2 regions of the Streptomyces sp. NBC_01216 genome follow, and region 2 is predicted to be linked to the other one. Evidence: predicted binding sites of a transcription regulator. Region 2 holds the regulator's gene; the other holds the start of a gene.

Region 1 (7,938 bases), 1.5 Mb from region 2:
CCACCAGGCGGTTGCGGACCCGCTTGGGGCGTCCCGCGGGGACGGCGCCGACGACCGCGGCGTCCTCACCCGTGGTCGGTGTGTCAGCAGGGGTCCGGCTCGGCGTGCCGTTCTTGGTCCGAGGCCGCTTCTTCTGCACCGGTGCTCGCATTCTCGACTCGTCCGCCCATGAAGCAGAGGTGACGACCGGTCATCACTGCAGAGCGCCCCCACCCCTGGTACGGCTCACGACCATTCCAGCGCTTCCGGTAGGGGGGCGTGCATCGACCGCTCCGCCACCCGAACGAGTGAACAACACTCACGAGTTGGCGAACAACTCCCCGCCGGGGCGGCCGGGGGCCGTCTCGGGGTGCCGGTTGGATCTTCCACGCGGGCTTTGGCAGGATGCCCGCCCGCAGCTTCTCGGAAGCCGCGGTTCCGTGCCCTGTCCGGGCGTCGCCGGGGGAACACCGGCCGGAATCCGGTGTTGGGAGGCACTGTGAAGAAGTGGTGCGGGCCGGGCAGACTGACGATCATGCGCACTGAAGTGGTCACTCTGCCCGGCAGTCCCGGTCGGCCCAACGAGGACTGGGCCGGAACAGCTCTGCCCGTCGTCGGCGGAGGCGGCGCGGTCGTGGTGCTGGACGGGGTGACGCCACCTGCGGACGGGGGCGGTTGTGCGCACGGCGTCCCCTGGTTCACGGCCCGCCTCGGCGGCGCTTTGACCGAACTGTGCGCTTCGCGGCCGGACGTGACGCTGATCGGAATCCTGTCCCTCGCAATCCGGCTCACCGCGGACGCCCACCGGGAAACCTGTGACCTTTCTCACGCGCGGACGCCTCAGGCGACCGTCGCCCTGGCCCGCTGGGGCGCGGCCGGGGTGGAGCACCTGGTCCTGTCCGACGCGGCACTCCTCCTGGAGGCGCCGGACGGAGCGGTACGCCCGGTACTCGACGGCCGTCTCGGCCGGGTCCCGCCCGAGATCCTGCGCTCGCCGGAGGCGACGGACCGGCTGCGCAACCAGGAGGGCGGCTTCTTCACCGCCGCGGCGGACCCGGCCGTCGCGGAGCGCGCGGTGTCCGGGACGACTCCCCGCTCGGGGGTGCGGGCGCTCGCCGCGCTGACGGACGGGGCCACCCGCTGGGTGGAGACGTTCGGGGAGGGCGACTGGACGGACTGCTTCGGGGTGCTGCGGCGGGAGGGTGCCGACGGGCTGATCCGGCGGGTCCGGGCGCGGGAGGCCGCGGACGCGGCGGCGGGCACCGCCCGGCGCGGGAAGCTCCACGACGACGCGACGGCCGTGTACGCGGTCCTGTAGGCGGCGGCCCCGGGGCGCTCCGGGCAGGGGCGGGGCGGCACGGGTGATCGGCGGCGTCCCGGGAGCGGTCCGGGCGATCGAGGGCCCCGGAGCACCACGGGGCGGCCCGGGGCGTCGCGGTGCGCCGGTTCAGCCCTCCGCCCGGTCGTTCAGCTGGTGGAGCAGGCGGGCCAGTTCGGCGACCTCGCCGCGGTCCCAGTCGGCCAGCTTGCGCACGTACCGGCCCCGCCGGGCGTCACGGACGTGGCGGAACCGGTCCCTCCCTTCCTCCGTCAGCCGGACCAGAGAGGCCCGCCCGTCGGCCGGGTCCGGGTCCCGGGCGACGAGGCCGAGGTCTTCCAGGGCGCGCAGCTGGCGGCTCATGGTCGCCTTGCCGACGCCGAAGTACCCGGCCAGATCGGTGGCGCGCTGAGGCCCGGTGTCGTCGAGCCGCACGAAGAGACCGTAGGCGGCGGGCTCCAGTCCGGGGTGGACCTCGCGGGCCATCTCGCCCGACTGCGCGCGGGCGCGCCGCAGGAAGACGGCAAGCTCGCGCTCCAGGGCGAGGAACTCCTGGTCCACATCGAATCCGGAGGCGATCTTGTCCTCGTTCCCCTTGCCGCTTCCGTGCACGTCAGCTGCCCCCTCGCGCGGGTTTCCCGTCGCTGAAAGTTTCTTCCCGCCACGGCCGTCGCCGCAGCTCCTCCAGTATTTCGCAGGCGGAGAGCAGCAGCAGCACCCGGACCCCCTTCCGCCGGAAGGGCCCCTCCGCGGCCCCACGAGGGACGCCGGGAACCCCGGCCCCCGGCAGATCCCGGACTCCGGCTCCGCCCGCCTGGACACGGGCCCCTCCGGCGCGGCGCGCGGTTCGACGGCGACCTCTCCCGGGCGCACCCGGGAGACTTCCCATGATTCCCCGCCGCCAGACCCTTGCTCATTGGTATGGACCAATGCCACCCTCTGGGCAGTGCGTGCGGCTTTCAACTTCCGTGCGCCGTCCGGTCGTTGCTCGGTCCGTACTCCCCCACGCACGAGAGAGAGCCCCGCATGACGTCCCTCCGCGCCCGTCGCCCCCGTCGCCTCGCCGCAGCCGGCGCCGTCCTGTCCGCCGCCGCGATCGTTCCCCTGACCCCGTCCGTGGCCGTCGCCCACGGTGCCGTCTTCAACCCGGTGAGCCGGGTGGCCGCCTGCTACGCGGAGGGGCCCGAGTCACCCAAGTCGCAGGTGTGCAAGGACCTCGTGGCCGATTCCGGCACCCAGCCGCTGTACGACTGGAACGAGGTCAACATCGCCAACGCCGCCGGTCAGCACCAGGCGCTGATCCCGGACGGCAAGCTCTGCTCGGCCAACCGCGAGAAGTACCGTGCCCTCGACTGGGCGCGCACCGACTGGCCGTCGACGGCGGTGGCCGCGGGCACCTTCGACTTCAAGGTCCGGGTGACGGCGCCGCACTCGGGCACGATGACGGTCTACCTCACCAAGGAGGGCTTCGACCCCACCCAGCCGCTGAAGTGGTCCGACCTGGACACGACGCCGGTGGCCACCTACGCCACCACGCGCTCCTCGGACAACGGCTACTACGACTTCACCGGGAACCTGCCCTCCCGCACCGGCCGCCACATCGTCTACAAGGTCTGGCAGCGCAACGACAGTCCGGAGGCGTTCTACAGCTGCTCCGACGTCACCTTCGGCGGCCCGGCGGCGGCCGTGGCCAAGGCTCCGACCGAGGCGAAGATCGCGGCCGGAGCCGACCTGTCGACGGTGAGCCACGCCGGCCACGGCGGCGACGAGCAGCCCCCGGCCCTGTCGGCCGAGACCGCCGCCACGCCCACCTCCCCGCTCCCGCCGGCGCTCGCGGGCGCGGGCGGCCTGGCGGCGTTCGCCGTCGGCGGCCTGTTCCTGTCGCGCCGCCGCGCTTCCTGACGACCGCGTCCCGGCGGCGGACGCCACGAGCGGGGTGCCCGCACCGGGCACCCCGCTCGCGCGGCTCACGCCGCCGCGCTCACCGACACCTCCGCCGGGGTCAGCGCGATCTCCAGGACCTGGCGGACGTCCGTCACCGGGTGGACCTCCAGCTTCTCCAGGATCTCGGCGGGGACGTCGTCCAGGTCGGCCTCGTTCCGCTTCGGGATCACGACCGTCGTCACGCCCGCCCGGTGCGCGGCCAGCAGCTTCTGCTTCAGGCCGCCGATCGGCAGCACCCGCCCGGTCAGCGACACCTCGCCGGTCATCGCCACGTCCGTGCGGACCAGCCGGCCGGACAGCAGCGAAGCCAGCGCGGTCGTCATGGTGATGCCCGCGCTCGGCCCGTCCTTGGGGACCGAGCCCGCCGGGAAGTGGATGTGCACGCCCCGGTCCTTCAGACCGGTCACGGGCAGCTCCAGCTCCGCGCCGTGCGAGCGGAGGAAGGAGAGCGCGATCCGCGCGGACTCCTTCATCACGTCACCCAGCTGTCCGGTCAGGGTCAGCCCCGCCGCGCCCGTTTCCGGATCGGCGAGCGACGCCTCCACGAAGAGCACGTCGCCGCCCGCGCCCGTCACGGCCAGACCGGTGGCCACACCGGGAACGGACGTACGGCGTTCGGCCGGGTCCTGAGCCGACTCCGGTACATGGTGCGGCCGCCCGATCAGGGCGCGCAGGTCCTTCGGCGTCAGGGTGAACGGCAGCTCCCGCTCGCCCAGTTCGTGCTGCGCGGCGACCTTCCGCAGCAGCCGGGCCACGGTCCGCTCCAGGGTGCGGACACCCGCCTCCCGGGTGTACTCGCCGGCCAGCTTCCGCAGGACCGCGTCCTCCAGAACGACCTCGCCCGGCTCCAGACCCGCCCGCTCCAGTTGCCGGGGCAGCAGATGGTCGCGGGCGATGACGACCTTCTCGTCCTCCGTGTACCCGTCGAGGCGCACCAGCTCCATCCGGTCGAGCAGCGCCTCCGGAATGGCCTCCAGGACGTTCGCCGTCGCCAGGAAGACGACGTCGGACAGGTCGAGTTCGACCTCCAGGTAGTGGTCCCGGAAGGTGTGGTTCTGCGCCGGGTCCAGGACTTCGAGTAGGGCCGCGGCCGGGTCGCCGCGGAAGTCGGAACCGACCTTGTCGATCTCGTCGAGCAGGACCACCGGATTCATGGACCCGGCCTCCTTGACCGCCCGGACGATCCGGCCGGGCAGCGCGCCCACGTACGTACGCCGGTGCCCGCGGATCTCCGCCTCGTCGCGCACCCCGCCGAGCGCGACCCGCACGAACTTCCTCCCCATCGCGTGCGCGACGGACTCACCCAGGGAGGTCTTGCCGACGCCGGGCGGACCGACCAGCGCGAGGACCGCGCCGCCGCGCCGGCCGCCGACCACGCCGAGGCCCCGCTCGGAACGCCGCTTGCGCACCGCCAGGTACTCGGTGATCCGCTCCTTGACGTCTTCCAGGCCCGCGTGCTCGGCGTCGAGGACCGCCTTGGCGCCCCGGACGTCGTACCGGTCCTCGGTCCGCTCGTTCCAGGGCAGTTCGAGGACGGTGTCGAGCCAGGTGCGGATCCAGGAACCCTCCGGCGACTGGTCGCTGGACCGCTCCAGCTTCGCGACCTCCTTGAGGGCGGCCTCCCGCACCTTCCCGGGCAGGTCGGCGGCCTCCACCCGGGCACGGTAGTCGTCGGACTCGTCGCCCTCGCCGTCGCCGTCCAGCTCGCGCAGTTCCCTGCGCACGGCGTCGAGCTGGCGGCGCAGCAGGAACTCTCGCTGCTGCTTGTCGACACCCTCCTGGACGTCCTTGGCGATGGTCTCGGCGACGTCCTGCTCCGCCAGATGCTCACGCAGCCAGACCGTGGCCAGCCTGAGGCGCGCGACCGGATCGGCCGTCTCCAGCAGCTCCACCTTCTGCTCGACCGTGAGGAACGGCGAGTACCCGGAGTTGTCGGCGAGCGCCGCGACACCGTCGATCTGCTGCACCCGGTCCACGACCTGCCAGGCACCGCGCTTCTTGAGCCAGCTGGTGGCCAGCGCCTTGTACTCCGTGACCAGCTCGGTCACGGCGCCGGGCAGCGGGTCCGGCAGGACCTCCTCGACGACGGCACCCTCGACCCACAGGGCGGCGCCGGGTCCGGTCGTGCCGGCGCCGATCCTCACCCGGTCCCGGCCGCGGATCAGCGCACCGGGATCACCGTCGGACAGCCGCCCGACCTGTTCGACGGTGCCGAGCACACCGGTTCCCGCGTAGGTCCCGTCGACGCGGGGCACCAGCAGCACCCGCGGCTTGCCACCACCCGGCCGGGCGGCGGCCTGGGCGGCCTCCACCGCGGCGCGTACGTCGTTGTCGGACAGGTCGAGCGGCACCACCATGCCGGGCAGCACGACCTCGTCGTCGAGCGGCAGCACGGGCAGGGTCAGCGTCGAGTACTCCGTGGACTCAGGAGCCATGATCTCCCCTTCGGCAGTCAAGTTGAGCTATGCCGACTCAATGCACATGAGCCCAGGAATGTTCCCCGGGGGGCGTTCGCTCTCGGCGATCACCCGGCGGTCGTCCTGTGACGGGGCGGTCCTGTGACGGGGCCGGCCCGCGCCGGCCCGCGCTCCACGAGGCCGTCGTACGCACCGATCCGCGTACCGAGCCGGCGAGGGCACGAGGCAGGTCCGCGGACCCTGGCGCGACGGCCCGTCGGCCTGCCTGTCAGTGCCTGCCCCTAGCATCCGGCCATGAGCATGATCGGAGAGTACGCGCGCCTCACTCCTGCCGAACTCGATCGCGCGGTCCGTGATCCGGACTGGGCGCGGGAGTTCGTCGACGAACTGGTCGAGACGGAGCTGGACGTACACCCCGAGCCGTCCGAAGCGCGCCTCCACGAAGTCGACAAGGCGTGGCACGCGCTCGACTTCCTGCTGCGCCGCGTCGACTTCCCCGTCGACGTCGTTCACGGCGAGGAAGAGATCCTCGGGGCCGAGGACTGGGGGTACGGACCGCCCCGCTTCCTCCGGCCGGAACGCGTGCGCATCGCGGCGAAGGCGCTCTCCGCCACCCCCCACGAAGCCCTGATCGAGGGTGTCCTCCCGGCGGAGCTCGCCGAGGCGGGCGTCTACCCCGCCGTCGTCTGGGAGCGCGGCGAGTCGCTCGACTACGTGACCGGCCACTACCAGGCGCTGGTTCCGTTCCTCCGAGCCGCGGCAGACACCGGGGACGCCCTGCTCATCTGGCTGGACTGACCGCCGGGGAACAGGGCTCACCCTCACGGTCGCACCGAGCTGACGCCCGCCGTTCGGCCGGGGGAAGCCCGGCCGCGCCGGAATCCTCGCCGGATCCGCAACCTCCGGTCGGCTCCGCGGCGTTCATTCCCCGTGACGAGCAGCTATCCCGGGTGCGGGCATTGCACAGAGGGCGGGCACCACCCCCCGGTCGGCCCCGCCGAGGCGACCGGCCCGGAGACGGCGAGCGGCGGAAACCGGGCGGGTGCCACGGGCACGCGGCGCGAGGCGGCCCCGGACCTCGTGCCCGGTGAGGGCCCGGCCCATGCCCCGGGTGCGCCCCGCCCGGCCGCACCCCACGCACCCGGCTCCGCCCCCTCCGCTGCGGACGCCACGGAGGACCCCTGCGACACCCGCCTGGTCCACGCGGTCGCCGACGGGGACAAGGACGCCCTGTCCCTGCTGTTCGCCCGGCACGCCGCCACGCTGTTCGCTCATCTCCTCAACCGCGGCTTCCCGGCACCGACCGTCGAGGACGCGGTGCAGGAGTCCTTTCTCACGGTGTGGAAGAGCGCCTCGGGCTTCCATGAGGGCAGCGTCCCGGCCTGGCTGCGCCGGATCGCGCTCTGCCGGGCCGTCGACCTCGAACGGGCCGCGAGCCGCCATCGCGCCCTCGCGGACCGGGCGCGCGAGCACACCCCCGCCTCGGCCGCCACGGCGCCCTCCGCCGAGGAGTGCCTGCTCGCGTCCTCCCCGCGCTACGCGGCGATCGCCGTCGCCCTGGCCGGCCTCCCCGGGCCGCAGCGCGAGGTGATCGAGCTGCGCTATCTCCGGCACCTCAGCGTCCGCGAGACGGCGGAACGGCTCGCGATACCCGAAGGCACGGTCAAGGCCCGTGCCGCCCGTGGCTGCGCCCGGCTGCGCGAGTGGATCGTGGCCCAGCGTGAGGCGGAGTCCTCAGCCGGCGCGCCGGAGGAGATCGCCCGCGAGGCGCAGCCCTCGCGCCGCCCCCGCGTGCCGCGTCCCCGCCCATGACGGCGATCGGGCTCCGCGGACGGCCCCGACGCCCCGCCCCGCACCCCACTCGCCCCGGGAGCACGACGTCCCCTGCCCGGACCCCGGCCCCGCCGCCCGCCCTCCCCCCGCACCCGAAGGCAGTCCTCGCATGACCGAGCTCTCTCCCCCCGTCCCCCGTCCGGCCCAGGCGTCCGGACCGGCCGGCGACCGGCATCTGCCGGGGCACCGGGTGGCCACGTACGCGCGCGGGGAACTCTCCCGTGAGCTCCTCGTCTCCGCCGAAGCCCACCTGGACTCCTGCCGCGACTGCGCCGAGGCCGTCGGCACGGCCGTACGCGGCGGGCCCTACGGTCCACGACTCGACGCGGTGCACCGCGCCCTGGTCAACCGGATCGGCTGAGGGCATGCTCGGGAGCATGGCGGACAGGAGCGGCGGAGGCGGACGGTACAGGGTGGGCCGATGGGGCGCGGCCGTGGCACTGGTGC
Region 2 (7,938 bases):
CCCGGACCACCTCCAGGACCTGCCGCTTCTTCTCCTCGTCGGAGACCTCGGCGCCGAGCGGGGCGGGCCCGCTCAGGAACTGGCTGCCCAGGTTGGAGGTCAGGATCAGGATGGTGTTGCGGAAATCCACCGTCCGGCCCTGCCCGTCGGTCAGCCGGCCGTCGTCGAGTACCTGGAGCAGGATGTCGAAGACCTCCGGGTGGGCCTTCTCCACCTCGTCCAGCAGCACGACGCTGTACGGCCTGCGGCGCACCGCCTCGGTGAGCTGGCCGCCCTCCTCGTAGCCGACGTAGCCGGGGGGCGCCCCGACGAGCCGGGCGACGGAGTGCTTCTCGCCGTACTCCGACATGTCGATGCGGACCATGGCCCGCTCGTCGTCGAAGAGGAAGTCGGCGAGGGCCTTGGCCAGCTCGGTCTTGCCGACGCCGGTGGGACCGAGGAAGAGGAAGGAGCCGGTGGGCCGATCGGGGTCGGCGATCCCGGCCCGGGTCCTGCGGACGGCGTCGGAGACGGCGCGTACGGCCTCGGTCTGGCCGATCAGCCGCCTGCCGAGTTCGGCCTCCATGCGCAGCAACTTCTGCGTCTCGCCCTCCAGCAGGCGGCCGGCGGGGATGCCGGTCCAGGAGCCGACCACGTCGGCGATGTCGTCCGAGCCGACCTCCTCCTTGACCATGGTGTCCTTGGACGCCTCCTGCTCGGCCTCGGTCGCCTCCTCCAGCTCCCGCTCCAGCGTCGGGATCTCGCCGTACAGCAGCTGGGAGGCGGTGTCGAAATCGCCGTCGCGCTGCGCGCGCTCGGCCCGGCCGCGGAGCCCGTCGAGCTGTTCCTTCAGCTCGCCGACACGGTTGAGGGACTGCTTCTCCTTCTCCCAGCGGGCGGTGAGCCCGCGCAGTTCCTCCTCGCGGTCGGCGAGGTCGCGGCGCAGCTTCTCCAGGCGCTGCACGCTCGCCGCGTCGGTCTCGTTCTTCAGCGCCAGCTCCTCCATGCGGAGCCGGTCCACGGACCGCTGGAGCTCGTCGATCTCGACGGGCGAGGAGTCGATCTCCATGCGGAGCCGGGAGGCCGCCTCGTCGACGAGGTCGATGGCCTTGTCGGGGAGGAAGCGGGAGGTGATGTAGCGGTCGGAGAGGGAGGCGGCGGCGACCAGCGCGGCGTCGGCGATCTGGACCTTGTGGTGGGCCTCGTACCGTCCCTTGAGGCCGCGCAGGATCGCGATGGTGTCCTCGACGGTCGGCTCGGCGACCAGGACCTGCTGGAAGCGGCGCTCCAGGGCGGGGTCCTTCTCGATCCGCTCGCGGTACTCGTCGAGGGTCGTCGCGCCGACCATGCGCAGCTCGCCGCGGGCCAGCATCGGCTTGAGCATGTTGCCGGCGTCCATGGCGGAGTCGCCGCCGGCACCCGCGCCGACGACGGTGTGGAGCTCGTCGATGAAGGTGATGATCCGTCCGTCGCTCGCCTTGATCTCGGCGAGGACGGTCTTCAGCCGTTCCTCGAACTCGCCCCGGTACTTGGCCCCCGCGACCATCGCGCCGAGGTCGAGGGAGACCAGGCGCTTGTTCTTCAGGGACTCCGGGACGTCGCCCTTCACGATGCGCTGCGCCAGTCCCTCGACGACGGCGGTCTTGCCGACGCCGGGTTCGCCGATGAGGACGGGGTTGTTCTTGGTGCGGCGGGAGAGGACCTGGACCACGCGCCTGATCTCGTGGTCGCGCCCGATGACGGGGTCCAGCTTGCCCTCGCGCGCGGCGGCGGTGAAGTCGGTGCCGAACTTCTCCAGGGCCTTGTACTGGCCCTCCGGGTCGGGAGTGGTCACCCGGCGCCCTCCCCTCGTCTTCTCGAAGGCGTCGAGCAGCTTCACCGGGCTCGCCCCCTGGCCCACGAGGACCTCGCCGGCCTGTCCGCCCTTCGCGGCGATGCCGATCAGCAGGTGCTCGGTGGAAAGGTACTCGTCCCCCAGCATCCGGGCCCGCTCGGCGGCGTCGGCGATGACCGCGAGCAGCTCGCGGTTGGGCTGCGGCGGCGCGACGGTGGAGCCGGTCACGCTGGGCAGGGCGGCCAGCAGTCGCTCCGTGGCCGAACGGACGGCGGCCTGGTCGGCGTCGACGGCGGCGAGCAGGTCGACGATGTTCGCCGAAGCCTGCCCGCCCTCACCCGCGAGGAGCGCGAGGAGGAGATGCGCGGGGGTCAGATCGGGATGGCCCTCGGACACGGCACGGCTGGTGGCCGCGTTGATCGCGTCCCGGCTCTTGTTGGTCAGTTCGGCGTCCACGTGCGGGGTCTCCTCCTTGCGGTCCTGCCGGTTATGACTCTTCCAACATACACAAAGTTGAGCCTATTCCGCTCAAGTTGTTGGAGAGATGTCCTCCGCGGGTAGGTTCCGGGACATGGCGACTGACCCGCGGAACCCCTCGGACTCGTATCTCGGCTTCTGGCGCGAGTACCACATGTGCACACTGACGACCCCGCGCGCGGACGGCACCCCGCACGTGGTCGCGGTGGGCGTGACCTACGACCCCGACGGCGGCGGTAACGGCATCGCCCGGGTGATCACCAACAAGAACAGCCGGAAGGTCGCCAACGTCATGGCCGCGGGCGCGGAGGGGGCACGCGTCGCCGTCTGCCAGGTGGACAAGGGGCGCTGGGCGACGCTCGAGGGCGTGGCACGCGTCCGCACCGAGCCGGACGTCGTCGCCGACGCGGTGGAGCGTTACGCGGCGCGCTACGGCAGGGTCCCGGCGCCGAACCCGGACCGGGTGGTCATCGAGATCGCGCTGACCCGGGCCATGGGCCGGGCGTAGCCCCGACGCACCGCACCCCTGCCGCGCACGGGTGCGCCGCCGGGGCCCACGGGACGCACGCCGGCCACCGGACGCGTCCGGACAGCACAGCGGCGCCATCGCGTTTCAGGTCCGCGATGGCGCCGCTGTGTGGGGGAAGTACCTGAGCGATCTTGGAACGACGGGGGAACCGCTCAGGCACTGCGGGGGGTGGCGGTGATGGTCTCGGGCTCGAGCAGCTGGTGGTCCCGCTGGTCGAGGTTGACGAAGATCATGCCGTACCGGATGGCACAGCGGACGGGTTGCGGGGCGCCGCGGGGGCGGCGCAGGCAGCGGTAGGCGCGGATCTCCTCGTCCTCGCCCCGCGCGATGATGATCGGCTCGCCGAAGAGGGTGACCATCAACGACTCGCCACCGTGCGGCACTGCCGTGACGAGATCGATGAAATGCCACCCGGATCGGTACGCCGTCGCCATCTCGCGGCGGAAGACCCGGTCGTCCGGCGGGAAGGTCATGCGCCCGCGCCCGCCTGGACGAAGGCCCCGCCGGGGCCGGTCTGCCCCATGGGGGCGAACTCCCACGAGGGCTCGCTGGGGGCAGCGAGCACCGAGCCCGCCGGCTCACTCTCCCACGAGGGCTCGCCCGGGGTCGCCGTCACCGCGTCCGTGGGGATGCTCTCCCACGAGGGCTCGCCGGTGCCGACGAGTACGCCGAGAGCAGCCGCCGCAACGGCTATGGCGCTAAGTGCACGAACCATCCTGGTCATGGCCGATCTCCACCTCTTTTGATCATTACCTCCTCCCCCGCGAATAAGACGATGGCTCACTCTCGACCCTTCCACCAGCGAACCCAGGCATCATGTTCCTGTAATTCAAAACCCTGAGGGGGGTGCAAATGCGGACAGAAAGAGGCGATACAGGACACATCCACAGTCACGGTGAACTATGCGACGTGGGTAAGACCCTGTATGCGAACGCGTTGCGCATGGGCAGAATCACCCGTTCCGAGACTGACGCCGCGCCCTGCCTCGTCCGCCTCGCCCTGTTGCACCCGGATCCGGACGACGGTCAGTGGCTGCTGCCCGTGCCGCCTTCCATCGCGCTCAACCAGCTCATACACCCTCTCGAGCAGGAGATCCAGGCGCGCAGACAGCGGGCGATATCACTGGCCGACACGTTCGAGCCTTTCATGACCATCAACCGGCTGGACCCGTCGGCCTCGCACGCCATCACCGTGCTCGAGGGCCTGAGCATGATCAACGCCACGCTGGACCGTGTCACCGCCGAGTGCACCGAGGAGCTGCTGACCATCCAGCCCGGCAGCGGACGGCGTCCCGACACCCTGGAGAAGGCGCTCAAGCGGATGGAGCCGCTCCTCGACCGCGGTGTCCGGATGCGCACCCTCTACCAGCACACCGCACGGCACCATCCGGCGACGCTGGCCTACGTGGAACGGGTCGCGCCCTACGGGTTGGAACTGCGGACCCTCGAGGAGATCATCGACCGGCTGATCATCGTGGACCGCAAGGTCGCCTTCGTGCCGGCGCGCAGCGACCGCCAGGTCGCCCTGGAGCTGCGCCACGAGGGGCTGGTGCAGTACCTCGTGGGTGTCTTCGACCAGTTCTGGCTGCACGGGGTCCCCTGGGAGGAGGGGGTGGTGTCCTACACCACCGCCCTCGACGGCATCAGCGGCGTGCAGCGCTCCATCGCCAAACTCCTCGTGGAGGGCCATGTGGACGAGGCCATAGCCCGCCGCCTCGGTATGAACGTCCGGACCTGTCGCGCCCACATAGCGAAACTCGCCTCCGCCCTCGGCAGCGGCAGCCGGGCCCAGCTCGGCTACCTCATCGCCCGGTCCGGGATCCTGGAGCAGGACGACCGGCCGTGCGCGTGACGACCGGCCTCGACGACCGTGCCGGTCCCCGGCGGGCCTCCGGGTCCTGACCACCTCGCCCGCCGCACGCGCACACGCCGGAGCCCCCTCCCGTCGAGGAAGGGGGCTCCGGCGTAAGGCGTGGGGTGCCGTCGGGCGGGGCGTGTCCGCCGTGCGGGCGGCCGGGCTACTCGCCGCGCTTGGGGCGCCACACCACCAGCGCGCTCGCCTGCTGCACATCGGTGTAGGGAACCAGGTCCCGGCGGTACGAGGCGTGCACCTGTGCCTCGCGCTGGCGCAGCGTCGCCGCCGCGCCCTCGACCGCCGCCGAGAGTTCGGACACCCGTGCCTGCAACGCCGCGACCTGGTTCTCCAGTTCGATGATGCGCTTGATGCCGGCCAGGTTGATGCCCTCGTCCTGCGACAGCTGCTGCACGGTGCGCAGCAGTTCGATGTCGCGGGCCGAGTAGCGCCGCCCCCGGCCCGCGGTGCGGTCCGGGGAGACCAGACCGAGGCGGTCGTACTGGCGCAGCGTCTGCGGGTGCAGGCCGGACAGCTGGGCCGCCACCGAGATGACGTACACCGGTGTCTCGTCGGTCAGTTCGTAGGGGTTACGGCTGCGCCCTGGTCGGATGTCCATCGCGTCAAGCTCCCTTCGCGGCCTGGAACAGCTCTGCCCGCAGGTCCTCGCCCGCGGTCGCCTCGCGGTAGGTCTCCAGAGCCTCGCGCGCCTTGTCGTCCAGCTCCGTGGGCACCGCGACCTCCACGGTCACCAGCAGGTCGCCGCGGGTGCCGTCCTTGCGGACCGCGCCCTTGCCACGGGCGCGCATGGTCCGGCCGTTGGGTGTGCCCGCGGGCAGCTTCAGCGTCACCGCCGGGCCGCCGAGGGTCGGGACCTTGACGTCACCGCCGAGTGCCGCCTCGGCGAAGGAGACGGGCACGGTGACGGTGAGGTTGTCGTCCTTGCGGCCGAAGACCGGGTGCGCTCCGACGTGGACGACGACATAGAGGTCGCCCCCGGGACCGCCGCGCTCGCCCGGCGCTCCCTTGCCGCGCAGCCGGATCCGCTGGCCGTCGGTGACCCCGGCGGGGATGCGCACCTGCATGGTGCGCGAGGACTTGGCCCGGCCGCTGCCCTTGCAGACCTCGCAGGGGTTCTCCGCGATCAGGCCGCGGCCCTTGCAGTCCACGCACGGGTCGGTGAGGGAGAAGGACCCGCTGCCGCCGCGCGAGATCTGGCCGGTGCCGACGCAGGTCGGGCACACCCGGGGCGTGCCGTTCTTGTCGCCGGTGCCCGAACACGCCCTGCAGGGCTGCTGGCTGGACATCCGCAGCGGTACGGTCGCGCCGTCGACGGCCTCGACGAAGCTGAGCGTCACCTCGGACTCGATGTCCTGGCCGCGGCGCGGCTGGGTGCGGGTGCCCGCGCCGCCGCCCGCGCCGCGGTTGAACAGTCCGCCGAACACGTCGCCGAGCCCGCCGCCGCCGAAGCCGCCGGCCCCGCCGCCGGGGCCCTGGGCACCGCCGAAGAGGTCGCCCAGGTCGAAGTTGAAGGAGCCGCCCGCGCCACCGGGTCCGGCGCGGAAACCGCCGTTGCCGAACAGCGCGCGGGCCTCGTCGTACTCCTTGCGCTTCTTGGGGTCACCGAGGACGTCGTTCGCCTCGGAGATCGCCTTGAAGCGCTCTTCCGCCTTGGTGTCGCCGGTGTTGGCGTCCGGATGGTTCTCGCGCGCGAGCTTCCGGTACGCCTTCTTGATCTCGGCGTCGGTGGCGTCCTTGGGGACGCCGAGAACCTTGTAGTAGTCCTTCTCGACGAAGTCCTTCGTACTCATCGACGTCCCTCCTCCCGGACGATCGTTGCGCCGGCCCGCGGGGCGTGCGCCCCGGTTCCCCGTGGGTGTCCACGGGGAACCGGATCACACGGCCTCGTCGGGGCCACCGCTCTCCTCGTCTGCCGACTTCTCTTCCTTCACGGCCGGCGTCGCCCCGGGCTGGGGCTCGGCCACCGCCACACGGGCGGGCCGGATGGTCCGCTCGCCGATGCGGTACCCCGGCTGCAGGATCGCCACACAGGTCGTCTCGGTGACGTCCGGCGCGTACGAGTGCATCAGGGCCTCGTGGATCGTCGGGTCGAAGGGCTCGCCCTCCTTGCCGAACTGCTGGAGTCCCATCTTGGCGACGACGGTCTCCATCGATTCGGCAACCGACTTGAACCCGCCGACGAGTTCGCCGTGGTCGCGGGCCCGGCCGACGTCGTCGAGCACGGGCAGGAGCTCGGTCAAGAGGCTCGCGATGGCGATCTCCTTGACCGTGACCCGGTCCCGCTCCACGCGGCGGCGGTAGTTCTGATACTCGGCCTGAAGCCGCTGGAGGTCCCCCGTGCGCTCGGACAGCGCGCTGCGGACCTGGTCCAGCTGGGCGGTGAGACCGGCGGTCTCGGCCTGCTTCGGGCCTGTGTTCCGACTTGCGTCCCCGGCCGGGGCCGCCGAGCCCTCCACGGTGGAGTCGGAGTTCTCGGCGGCTGCGGCGGCGTCGTCAGCGGTGGCGCCGGAGGGGACGTCGGGCTTCTCCTCGAAACCCGGGGTCTCCTCCGACATCAGGCCGCGCCACCCTTCGGCTTGTCCTCGTCGACGATCTCGGCGTCGACGACGTCGTCATCGGCCTTGGCCTCGGCGTGCGGGGCGTCGCCGCCCGCGGCCTGGGCGGCCTGGGTGTCGGCGTACATCGCCTGACCGAGCTTCTGGGAGACGGCCGCGACCTTCTCGGTGGCGGTGCGGATCTCCGCGGTGTCGTCGCCCTTGAGCTTCTCCTTCAGCTCGGTGACGGCGGCCTCGACCTCGGTCTTGACCTCACCGGGGACCTTGTCCTCGTTGTCCTTGAGGAACTTCTCCGTCTGGTAGACGAGCTGCTCGCCCTGGTTGCGGCTCTCGGCGGCCTCGCGGCGGCGGTGGTCCTCGTCCGCGTACTGCTCGGCCTCCTGGCGCATCCGGTCGACCTCGTCCTTCGGCAGCGAGGAGCCGCCGGTGACGGTCATCTTCTGCTCCTTGCCCGTGCCCAGGTCCTTCGCGGTCACGTGCATGATGCCGTTGGCGTCGATGTCGAAGGCGACCTCGATCTGCGGGACGCCGCGCGGGGCCGGCGGGAGGCCGGTCAGCTCGAACATGCCGAGCTTCTTGTTGTACGCCGCGATCTCGCGCTCGCCCTGGTAGACCTGGATCTGCACGGACGGCTGGTTGTCCTCGGCCGTCGTGAAGATCTCGGACCGCTTGGTCGGGATCGTGGTGTTGCG

What was found. Region 2 encodes HspR, which represses chaperone genes until heat shock. Its sites were predicted from a motif close to TTGAGNNNNNNNNNCTCAA; they were not measured.
Region 1: lon (endopeptidase La) is a predicted target of HspR. The motif match lies at 5,699-5,717, and genes of this name have one in related genera.

Annotation. Positions count from the first base shown of each region.
Region 1 covers NZ_CP108677.1:2,259,185-2,267,122, forward strand. Annotated here, with positions in the region: gene OG393_RS09420 (sensor histidine kinase) at 1-151, opposite strand, end outside; gene OG393_RS09425 (hypothetical protein) at 515-1,297, shown strand; gene OG393_RS09430 (MarR family winged helix-turn-helix transcriptional regulator) at 1,427-1,909, opposite strand; gene OG393_RS09435 (lytic polysaccharide monooxygenase auxiliary activity family 9 protein) at 2,324-3,199, shown strand; gene lon (endopeptidase La) at 3,265-5,676, opposite strand; gene OG393_RS09445 (YfbM family protein) at 5,953-6,456, shown strand; gene OG393_RS09450 (RNA polymerase sigma factor) at 6,589-7,470, shown strand; gene OG393_RS09455 (zf-HC2 domain-containing protein) at 7,601-7,852, shown strand; gene OG393_RS09460 (hypothetical protein) at 7,869-7,938, shown strand, end outside.
Region 2 covers NZ_CP108677.1:3,782,696-3,790,633, reverse strand. Annotated here, with positions in the region: gene clpB (ATP-dependent chaperone ClpB) at 1-2,269, opposite strand, end outside; gene OG393_RS16710 (pyridoxamine 5'-phosphate oxidase family protein) at 2,385-2,798, shown strand; gene OG393_RS16705 ((2Fe-2S)-binding protein) at 2,972-3,292, opposite strand; gene OG393_RS16700 (hypothetical protein) at 3,289-3,543, opposite strand; gene OG393_RS16695 (helix-turn-helix transcriptional regulator) at 3,672-4,670, shown strand; gene OG393_RS16690 (heat shock protein transcriptional repressor HspR) at 4,837-5,289, opposite strand; gene dnaJ (molecular chaperone DnaJ) at 5,294-6,481, opposite strand; gene grpE (nucleotide exchange factor GrpE) at 6,566-7,246, opposite strand; gene dnaK (molecular chaperone DnaK) at 7,246-7,938, opposite strand, start outside.